Regions from separate parts of the Nitratireductor sp. PBL-C9 genome, predicted to be linked through region 1. Evidence: riboswitches for the same ligand, from Rfam matches in the RefSeq annotation. Region 1 holds a riboswitch; each other region holds the start of a gene.
The links. Region 1 has a riboswitch for cobalamin ahead of ACRTG1_RS09905 (ribonucleoside-diphosphate reductase subunit alpha). Riboswitches for the same ligand answer to the same signal wherever they lie in the genome.

Region 1 (3,266 bases):
CAGCAGTTCAACCTGTTCCCGCACATGACGGCTGCATCCAATGTCATGCTCGGCCTGATCAAGGTGAAGAAGATGGCGCGCGACGAGGCGCGCAGTGTCGCGGAAAAATGGCTCGAGCGCGTCGGTCTCGGCCAGCGCGCGGATCACTACCCCGGCCAGCTGTCCGGCGGTCAGCAGCAGCGCGTGGCCATCGCCCGCGCCATCGCCATGAACCCGCGCCTCATGCTCTTTGATGAGGTAACGTCTGCGCTTGATCCCGAACTGGTGGGCGAAGTGCTTCAGGTGATCAAGGATCTGGCTGCCGATGGCATGAGCATGCTTCTGGTCACCCACGAAATGCGCTTCGCTTTCGAGGTTTCCTCCCGCGTCATCTTCATGAACCAGGGGGTAATCGGCGAGGAGGGGGATCCGAAGGTGATGTTCCTGAAGCCGCAGACCGAACGCCTTGCCGAATTCCTCAAGACGTCGAGCTTCGCCTGAGATCTTGACCAACTGCCGCCGGCGCGCCTGAGCGCCCGGCGGAAAATCTGGCGCCTGCCACGCACAGAATGATGGCGGCAGTGACCGACGGGCTGGATGCGGCCACGCTTGCCCGCCATGCGCTTGAGAGGGACGTGGTGCTCGCGCCAGGAAACGCCTTCAGCCTGTCAGGCTCCGCCTGCGGGTTCCTGCGTTTCAACGTTGCTCAATGCGACGATGAACGGATTTTTTCCGTTCTGGAGGAGATCACACGCGCGCCGTAGAGCCATGCCCAAAGCGGCGTTGCGAATAATCCAGCAGTTTGTTTCTGCTTTCCCCGGAAACAATATATTGACTTCATATATCCAGAAGATACCAACTGTAGGGGTTATGGTTCTTTCGATTCCCCGCGGGATCGGAAGTGAAAAGGGAAGCCGGTGCGCCTCTGGGCAAGGCCGGCGCTGCCCCCGCAACTGTAAGCAGCGAGCCGCTTTCACTCTGTGTCACTGATGCCCCAGCGCATCGGGAAGGCCGGAAAGCGGTGATGACCTGCGAGCCAGGAGACCTGCCATGACGAAATAAACGTCCACGGGCGGGGTGTCCCGGTGGTGCGTGTGTCGCCACGGCAATGCCGTCGCGCCGCATGTCTCCGCGCCCCCGTCCAACCGCCACGGGGGTCTACATGCCGGCGACTGAAGCACAACACACCACTGAAGCACAAAACACCAACGGCACCGCCACGGTTCCGCATTCCACTGCCAACACCGAAACCGCATCGTCTGAACCGGGGTATCGCGTCATCCGCCGTAGTGGCGGCGTCACACCGTTCGATCCGGCAAAGATCGCGGTGGCGCTGACCAAGGCGTTTCTGGCGGTTGAGGGTTCCACCGCCGCTGGCTCGCGCCGTGTCCATGAAATTGTCGAGGAGCTTGCCGTACAGGTCGTGTCCGCGCTCACGCGCCGGGCCGATGCCGACCGTCTGTTCCACATCGAGGAAATTCAGGATCAGGTGGAACTCGCCCTCATGCGCGGCGAGCATCATCGGGTTGCCCGCGCCTATGTGCTCTATCGCGAGGAGCGCGCCCGCGAACGCGCCGCCGGGACGGCCAGTGTGGAAGCCCCGCAATCCGCCCTGCAGATGACGGCGGATGACGGAACGCTGGTTCCGCTGGACGAGGCGCGGCTTGCCGCAATCGTCGAGGAAGCCTGTGCCGGCCTCAAGACCGTTTCCGCCGAACCGATCCTCACGGAAACCCGCCGCAATCTCTATGACGGCATCCGTCAGGACGAGCTGTCGCTTGCGCCCATCCTTGCCGCCCGCACGCTGGTGGAGCAGGAGCCTGACTATGCGTTCGTCTCCGCGCGTCTTCTGCTCGACAAATTGCGGCGCGAGGCTTTGACCTTTGTGGCCGGCAGGTCCGAGCAGGCGACGCAGGCCGAAATGGCGGAGCGCTATGCAAGCTATTTCCCTGACTTTATCGCGAGCGGCATTGCCAGCGAGCTCATCGACCCCGAGCTTGCCCGTTTCGATCTGGCGCGCCTTGGCGCGGCGCTCAGGCCCGAGCGTGATCTGAACTTCCAGTTCCTTGGCCTCCAGACGCTCTACGACCGCTATTTCCTTCATGCCGGGGGCATTCGGTTCGAGTTGCCGCAGGCGTTCTTCATGCGTGTCGCCATGGGGCTTGCCGTGCGTGAGATCGATCGCGAGGCGCGCGCCATCGAATTCTACGACCTTCTGTCGTCCTTCGACTTCATGGCCTCCACGCCCACCCTGTTCAATTCCGGCACGCTGCGCCCGCAGCTTTCTTCCTGCTTCCTCACCACGGTGGCTGACGATCTCGACGGCATCTTCAAGGCGGTGAAGGACAATGCGCTGCTTGCCAAATATTCCGGCGGTCTCGGCAATGACTGGACGCCGGTGCGCGGTCTCGGCGCGCATATCAAGGGCACCAATGGCGAGAGCCAGGGCGTCGTGCCGTTCCTCAAGGTCGCCAATGACACGGCCATCGCCGTCAACCAGGGCGGCAAGCGCAAGGGGGCGGTCTGCGCCTATCTGGAGAGCTGGCACATCGACATCGAGGAGTTCCTCGACCTGCGCAAGAACACGGGCGACGACCGTCGCCGCACGCACGACATGAACACGGCCAACTGGGTGCCGGACCTGTTCATGGAACGCGTCGAGGCGGACGGTTCGTGGACGCTGTTTTCGCCTGACGAGACGCCCGACCTGCACGACCTTTATGGCAAGGCGTTTCGCGCTGCCTACGAGGCCTATGAGGCAAAGGCGGAAGCCGGTGAGCTGCGTGTCTTCAAGACCGTGCGCGCGGTCGATCTGTGGCGGCGCATGCTCACCATGCTGTTCGAGACCGGGCATCCCTGGGTCACCTTCAAGGACCCGTGCAACATCCGCTCGCCGCAGGGCCATGTGGGTGTCGTTCATTCGTCCAATCTGTGCACGGAAATCACGCTCAATACGTCCAGGGACGAGGTGGCCGTCTGCAATCTGGGTTCGGTGAACCTCGTCAATCACATTGCCGATGGCGCGCTCGATCTGGCGCGGCTGGCGCGCACTGTCGGCACCGCCATGCGCATGCTCGACAATGTCATCGACATCAATTTCTACACCATTCCCGAGGCTCGCCATTCCAATCTGCGCCATCGCCCGGTCGGTCTCGGCCTGATGGGCTTTCAGGATGCCCTGCAAAAGCTGCGCATTCCCTATCAGAGTGAACAGGCCGTGGCCTTTGCCGATATGAGCATGGAGGCAATCGGCTATCATGCGATTGCGGCTTCGGTGGAACTTGCCG
Region 2 (3,266 bases), on a different contig from region 1:
CCCTTGCCCGGCCCCGTATTGACGATCAGAAGCCCCTTTTCGACCGTCTTGTCGCGCACCTCGGCATCCTGAACGGCCTTGCGTTTGGCCATTTTTGCCTTGTGGCGCCCGGCTTCGTTTGCGTCGATCTCTCGCATGTCACTTCACTTTCATGGGCAGGCCGGCAACCACCAGCGTGACGCTGTCGGCAGCGGCGGCGACTTTCTGGTTCAGGAACCCCGCCTCATCGCGGAAACGGCGTCCGAGCGGGGTTTCCGGCACGATGCCGAAGCCGACTTCATTGGAAACGAGAACCGTGGTTCCCTCTCTTGCGGCAAGAGCTGCAAGCAGTCGCTCGGCGGCAGGTTTTAGCTCATGGTCGTTGAGAATGAGATTGCTGAGCCACAGGGTGAGGCAATCGACCAGAACCGTTTCGCGGGCCGGCAGGGTTTGAAGCATGCCCGGCAGGTCGAGCGGGGCGTCGTGCGTCTGCCACGCCCCCTCTACTTCCCCCGGCCCCGCCAATGCCCCTTTGCGCCGCGCGCGGTGAATGGCGATGCGCTCGCGCATTTCGTCATCGAAGGCCTGGGCCGTGGCGATGTAGTGCCAGGGCGCGGGCGCGGCTTCGATCAGCGTTTCGGCATGGCGGCTCTTGCCGGAGCGCGCGCCGCCCAGAACGAAATGAAGTGAACGCATCGTCAGATCCGCCGGCTCAGCCGACAAGCTGTCCGGCAAGGAAGGTTACGCCGACACCGACAATGGCGGCGCCAGCAAGCCGGGGCTGCATGGCCTCAACCGCCCAGCCGCGCGAGCGGACGAGAAAATAGACGCCAAGCGCGATGGCGCTCTGTATTGCGGCAAGGCCTGCGAGATAGGCGATGAGCGGCGTCTGCTCGCTGCCGACAATGGCTTCGCCGAAGGCATAGCCATGGAACACGCCGACCACCAGGAACAGGGCGAAGACAAGCATGTGGCTCTCTACGGCCCGACCGCGCGCCAGAAGCCAGCCGCCAGCAAGAACGCTTGCCGCGATGACGATTTCGGCTGCCGGAAGATCGAGCAGCATCAGATGCAGGCCGACGCCGACAAGCGAGCCGGCAACAAAGAGAAGCGGCGCGAAAAGGCTCATGCCGGCGACGGCGGCAAACAGGCCGGCAGCGAGGATGAAGGCCAGATGATCAAGCCCGATCACGGGATGGGCGAGCCCTGAGACCAGCCCTTCGTAAAGGGTCGTGGGCGTCTGCCCGTCCATGGCGTGATGGGCGTGGGCGCTGGTTGCGAAGAGCGATGCAAATGCGAATGCGGAAAAAGTGCGCAGGAAACGCGTGTTCATGTCCGGTCCTTTCCCCTCCACCCGAGGGTTACGGTGTTTCTTTCAGGCCGTCGGCAGGTTTCCTGGCTCACGGGTCGATGCGCTTTCCAGCCTTCCCAAGGCATCATGCCTCAGTGGCGATCAGGAAAACGCTCTCCGCTTACAGTTGCGGGGGCAGCCGTGGTCTTGGCGCGATTGCGCCGCACCACGTTCCCTCTGGGTCCGCTTCAGCGGAACCGACAGCGGGCGGAGCATACAAGAATCGCCACGCCCCGCAAACGCTTTGTTGCCCGCATTGACAGACGTGGCGGGCGAGCCGTAAATGCGCAGCAGACGGTCCTTCTCCCGCAATGGAGAGGGCTAAGAGGGAATGCGGTGCGGGCCTTGCCCAATGCCGCAGCTGTCCCCGCAACTGTAAGCGGAGAGCGCACCTGACACGCCACTGGGGTTTGCCCTGGGAAGGCTGGAGAGCGCATCGACCCGTGAGCCAGGAAACCTGCCGTCTGCGAATGAAATCCTGACCGCCTGGCGGGTGTCCCGGGCAAGGAGTGTGCATTGTGACTGCTGACAGCGCCGCTGCGCGCCTTCTCCCGACCATTCATGGTGTCTCTGCCAGTACGCGGCCGCAAAAGGCCCGTGCGCCCCTCACCCGCGTCTTATCGTTCTCCACACTCCATCACCTGAAGGATATCCCATGACCACGAGTTTCGACCGGGTTCCCTGCACCGTCGTGACCGGCTTTCTCGGTGCCGGCAAGACGACGCTGATCCGCAATGTTCTGGAAGGCGCGCATGGCAAGCGGCTGGCGATCATCGTCAATGAGTTCGGCGATGCCGGCATCGATGGCGAGGTGCTGAAAAGCTGCAGGCTGGACAATTGCCCCGAGGAAAACGTTCTCGAACTCGCCAATGGCTGCATCTGCTGCACGGTTGCCGATGATTTCGTGCCGGCGCTCGACCAGATCCTCGCACGTGAGCCGAAGGTCGATCACATCCTGATCGAGACGTCCGGTCTGGCGCTGCCAAAGCCGCTGGTGCAGGCCTTTCAGTGGCCGGCAATCAAGAACCGTGTGACGGTCGATGGCGTGATTGCCGTGGTGGACGGGCCGGCACTTGCCGACGGTCAGGTTGCTGCGGACATGGACGCGCTGGATGCACAGCGCGCAGCCGACGATTCGCTCGACCATGATGATCCGATCGAAGAAGTGTTCGACGACCAGGTGGCCTGCGCTGACCTGATCGTTCTGTCGAAGAACGATCTTCTGGATGACGAAGCCGCCGGGCGCGCCCGCGCGCGGATTGCGGGACATCTGTCGCGCAATGTGCAGATCGTGCCGAGCGCGCATGGCAAGGTGGACCCTGCCCTGCTGCTGGGTCTCGGGCTTGCCGTCGAGGACGACATCGAGAACCGCAAGACGCATCACGACGATGCGCATGACCACGAGCACGACGATTTCGATACATTCGTTGTCGATCTGCCATCGGTTCTGCGGCCCGAAGATCTGGAAGCACGTGTCAATGCGGCGGTGGAGACCGGCGAGGTTCTGCGCCTCAAGGGCTTTGCGCATGTGAAGGGCAAGCCCATGCGCCTGCAGGTGCAGGCAGTCGGTCCGCGCGTGTCGCACCATTACGACCGCCCGTGGAAGGCCGGCGAAGCCGCCGAGACGCGGCTTGTCGTGATCGGCCTCAAGGGCATCGACCGCGCGCGTATCGAAAGCCTTCTCTCGGCCTGATCCGATGCACATCCTCGCCACCACCAGTGCCTCACTCGACGATCTGATCGAGCCTGTCGATCTGCAGCAGTCGCCGGCGGACATGGTGGCGCTGTCGTTCACCGACAGCGATCTGGCGGGGATCGCCTCTGCATGGCAGGCGCAGCGCGAGGCCCTGCCCGCGCTGCGCCTCGCCGCACTGCGCGACCTGAGACACCCCATGTCGGTCGATCTGTGGATCGACAACACGGCAGCGCATGCGCG
Region 3 (3,266 bases), on a different contig from region 1:
TTGATGAACTGCACGACACCGACGCGGCGGCCATGGCCGAGCATGCGCAGCGCAAGACCGAAGGCGGCGGTGGACTTGCCCTTGCCCGGCCCCGTATTGACGATCAGAAGCCCCTTTTCGACCGTCTTGTCGCGCACCTCGGCATCCTGAACGGCCTTGCGTTTGGCCATTTTTGCCTTGTGGCGCCCGGCTTCGTTTGCGTCGATCTCTCGCATGTCACTTCACTTTCATGGGCAGGCCGGCAACCACCAGCGTGACGCTGTCGGCAGCGGCGGCGACTTTCTGGTTCAGGAACCCCGCCTCATCGCGGAAACGGCGTCCGAGCGGGGTTTCCGGCACGATGCCGAAGCCGACTTCATTGGAAACGAGAACCGTGGTTCCCTCTCTTGCGGCAAGAGCTGCAAGCAGTCGCTCGGCGGCAGGTTTTAGCTCATGGTCGTTGAGAATGAGATTGCTGAGCCACAGGGTGAGGCAATCGACCAGAACCGTTTCGCGGGCCGGCAGGGTTTGAAGCATGCCCGGCAGGTCGAGCGGGGCGTCGTGCGTCTGCCACGCCCCCTCTACTTCCCCCGGCCCCGCCAATGCCCCTTTGCGCCGCGCGCGGTGAATGGCGATGCGCTCGCGCATTTCGTCATCGAAGGCCTGGGCCGTGGCGATGTAGTGCCAGGGCGCGGGCGCGGCTTCGATCAGCGTTTCGGCATGGCGGCTCTTGCCGGAGCGCGCGCCGCCCAGAACGAAATGAAGTGAACGCATCGTCAGATCCGCCGGCTCAGCCGACAAGCTGTCCGGCAAGGAAGGTTACGCCGACACCGACAATGGCGGCGCCAGCAAGCCGGGGCTGCATGGCCTCAACCGCCCAGCCGCGCGAGCGGACGAGAAAATAGACGCCAAGCGCGATGGCGCTCTGTATTGCGGCAAGGCCTGCGAGATAGGCGATGAGCGGCGTCTGCTCGCTGCCGACAATGGCTTCGCCGAAGGCATAGCCATGGAACACGCCGACCACCAGGAACAGGGCGAAGACAAGCATGTGGCTCTCTACGGCCCGACCGCGCGCCAGAAGCCAGCCGCCAGCAAGAACGCTTGCCGCGATGACGATTTCGGCTGCCGGAAGATCGAGCAGCATCAGATGCAGGCCGACGCCGACAAGCGAGCCGGCAACAAAGAGAAGCGGCGCGAAAAGGCTCATGCCGGCGACGGCGGCAAACAGGCCGGCAGCGAGGATGAAGGCCAGATGATCAAGCCCGATCACGGGATGGGCGAGCCCTGAGACCAGCCCTTCGTAAAGGGTCGTGGGCGTCTGCCCGTCCATGGCGTGATGGGCGTGGGCGCTGGTTGCGAAGAGCGATGCAAATGCGAATGCGGAAAAAGTGCGCAGGAAACGCGTGTTCATGTCCGGTCCTTTCCCCTCCACCCGAGGGTTACGGTGTTTCTTTCAGGCCGTCGGCAGGTTTCCTGGCTCACGGGTCGATGCGCTTTCCAGCCTTCCCAAGGCATCATGCCTCAGTGGCGATCAGGAAAACGCTCTCCGCTTACAGTTGCGGGGGCAGCCGTGGTCTTGGCGCGATTGCGCCGCACCACGTTCCCTCTGGGTCCGCTTCAGCGGAACCGACAGCGGGCGGAGCATACAAGAATCGCCACGCCCCGCAAACGCTTTGTTGCCCGCATTGACAGACGTGGCGGGCGAGCCGTAAATGCGCAGCAGACGGTCCTTCTCCCGCAATGGAGAGGGCTAAGAGGGAATGCGGTGCGGGCCTTGCCCAATGCCGCAGCTGTCCCCGCAACTGTAAGCGGAGAGCGCACCTGACACGCCACTGGGGTTTGCCCTGGGAAGGCTGGAGAGCGCATCGACCCGTGAGCCAGGAAACCTGCCGTCTGCGAATGAAATCCTGACCGCCTGGCGGGTGTCCCGGGCAAGGAGTGTGCATTGTGACTGCTGACAGCGCCGCTGCGCGCCTTCTCCCGACCATTCATGGTGTCTCTGCCAGTACGCGGCCGCAAAAGGCCCGTGCGCCCCTCACCCGCGTCTTATCGTTCTCCACACTCCATCACCTGAAGGATATCCCATGACCACGAGTTTCGACCGGGTTCCCTGCACCGTCGTGACCGGCTTTCTCGGTGCCGGCAAGACGACGCTGATCCGCAATGTTCTGGAAGGCGCGCATGGCAAGCGGCTGGCGATCATCGTCAATGAGTTCGGCGATGCCGGCATCGATGGCGAGGTGCTGAAAAGCTGCAGGCTGGACAATTGCCCCGAGGAAAACGTTCTCGAACTCGCCAATGGCTGCATCTGCTGCACGGTTGCCGATGATTTCGTGCCGGCGCTCGACCAGATCCTCGCACGTGAGCCGAAGGTCGATCACATCCTGATCGAGACGTCCGGTCTGGCGCTGCCAAAGCCGCTGGTGCAGGCCTTTCAGTGGCCGGCAATCAAGAACCGTGTGACGGTCGATGGCGTGATTGCCGTGGTGGACGGGCCGGCACTTGCCGACGGTCAGGTTGCTGCGGACATGGACGCGCTGGATGCACAGCGCGCAGCCGACGATTCGCTCGACCATGATGATCCGATCGAAGAAGTGTTCGACGACCAGGTGGCCTGCGCTGACCTGATCGTTCTGTCGAAGAACGATCTTCTGGATGACGAAGCCGCCGGGCGCGCCCGCGCGCGGATTGCGGGACATCTGTCGCGCAATGTGCAGATCGTGCCGAGCGCGCATGGCAAGGTGGACCCTGCCCTGCTGCTGGGTCTCGGGCTTGCCGTCGAGGACGACATCGAGAACCGCAAGACGCATCACGACGATGCGCATGACCACGAGCACGACGATTTCGATACATTCGTTGTCGATCTGCCATCGGTTCTGCGGCCCGAAGATCTGGAAGCACGTGTCAATGCGGCGGTGGAGACCGGCGAGGTTCTGCGCCTCAAGGGCTTTGCGCATGTGAAGGGCAAGCCCATGCGCCTGCAGGTGCAGGCAGTCGGTCCGCGCGTGTCGCACCATTACGACCGCCCGTGGAAGGCCGGCGAAGCCGCCGAGACGCGGCTTGTCGTGATCGGCCTCAAGGGCATCGACCGCGCGCGTATCGAAAGCCTTCTCTCGGCCTGATCCGATGCACATCCTCGCCACCACCAGTGCCTCACTCGACGATCTGATCGAGCCTGTCGATCTGCAGCAGTCGCCGGCGGACATGGTGGCGCTGTCGTTCACCGACAGCGATCTGGCGGGGATCGCCTCTGCATGGCAGGCGCAGCGCGAGGCCCTGCCCGCGCT

Region 2: linked by a shared signal. The riboswitch ahead of ACRTG1_RS03700 (HupE/UreJ family protein) and the one ahead of ACRTG1_RS09905 (ribonucleoside-diphosphate reductase subunit alpha) in region 1 are both predicted to bind cobalamin.
Region 3: linked by a shared signal. The riboswitch ahead of cobW (cobalamin biosynthesis protein CobW) and the one ahead of ACRTG1_RS09905 (ribonucleoside-diphosphate reductase subunit alpha) in region 1 are both predicted to bind cobalamin.

What each region holds. Positions count from the first base shown of each region.
Region 1 covers NZ_JBPAXW010000003.1:512,144-515,409, reverse strand. Annotated here, with positions in the region: gene ACRTG1_RS09915 (amino acid ABC transporter ATP-binding protein) at 1-480, shown strand, start outside; partial or broken gene ACRTG1_RS09910 (PLP-dependent aminotransferase family protein) at 567-743, shown strand; cobalamin riboswitch at 834-1,046, shown strand; gene ACRTG1_RS09905 (ribonucleoside-diphosphate reductase subunit alpha) at 1,142-3,266, shown strand, end outside.
Region 2 covers NZ_JBPAXW010000001.1:787,745-791,010, forward strand. Annotated here, with positions in the region: gene cobO (cob(I)yrinic acid a,c-diamide adenosyltransferase) at 1-137, opposite strand, end outside; gene cobU (bifunctional adenosylcobinamide kinase/adenosylcobinamide-phosphate guanylyltransferase) at 139-675, opposite strand; gene ACRTG1_RS03700 (HupE/UreJ family protein) at 692-1,312, opposite strand; cobalamin riboswitch at 1,348-1,547, opposite strand; cobalamin riboswitch at 1,609-1,809, shown strand; gene cobW (cobalamin biosynthesis protein CobW) at 1,986-3,023, shown strand; gene cobN (cobaltochelatase subunit CobN) at 3,028-3,266, shown strand, end outside.
Region 3 covers NZ_JBPAXW010000001.1:73,216-76,481, forward strand. Annotated here, with positions in the region: gene cobO (cob(I)yrinic acid a,c-diamide adenosyltransferase) at 1-215, opposite strand, end outside; gene cobU (bifunctional adenosylcobinamide kinase/adenosylcobinamide-phosphate guanylyltransferase) at 217-753, opposite strand; gene ACRTG1_RS00375 (HupE/UreJ family protein) at 770-1,390, opposite strand; cobalamin riboswitch at 1,426-1,625, opposite strand; cobalamin riboswitch at 1,687-1,887, shown strand; gene cobW (cobalamin biosynthesis protein CobW) at 2,064-3,101, shown strand; gene cobN (cobaltochelatase subunit CobN) at 3,106-3,266, shown strand, end outside.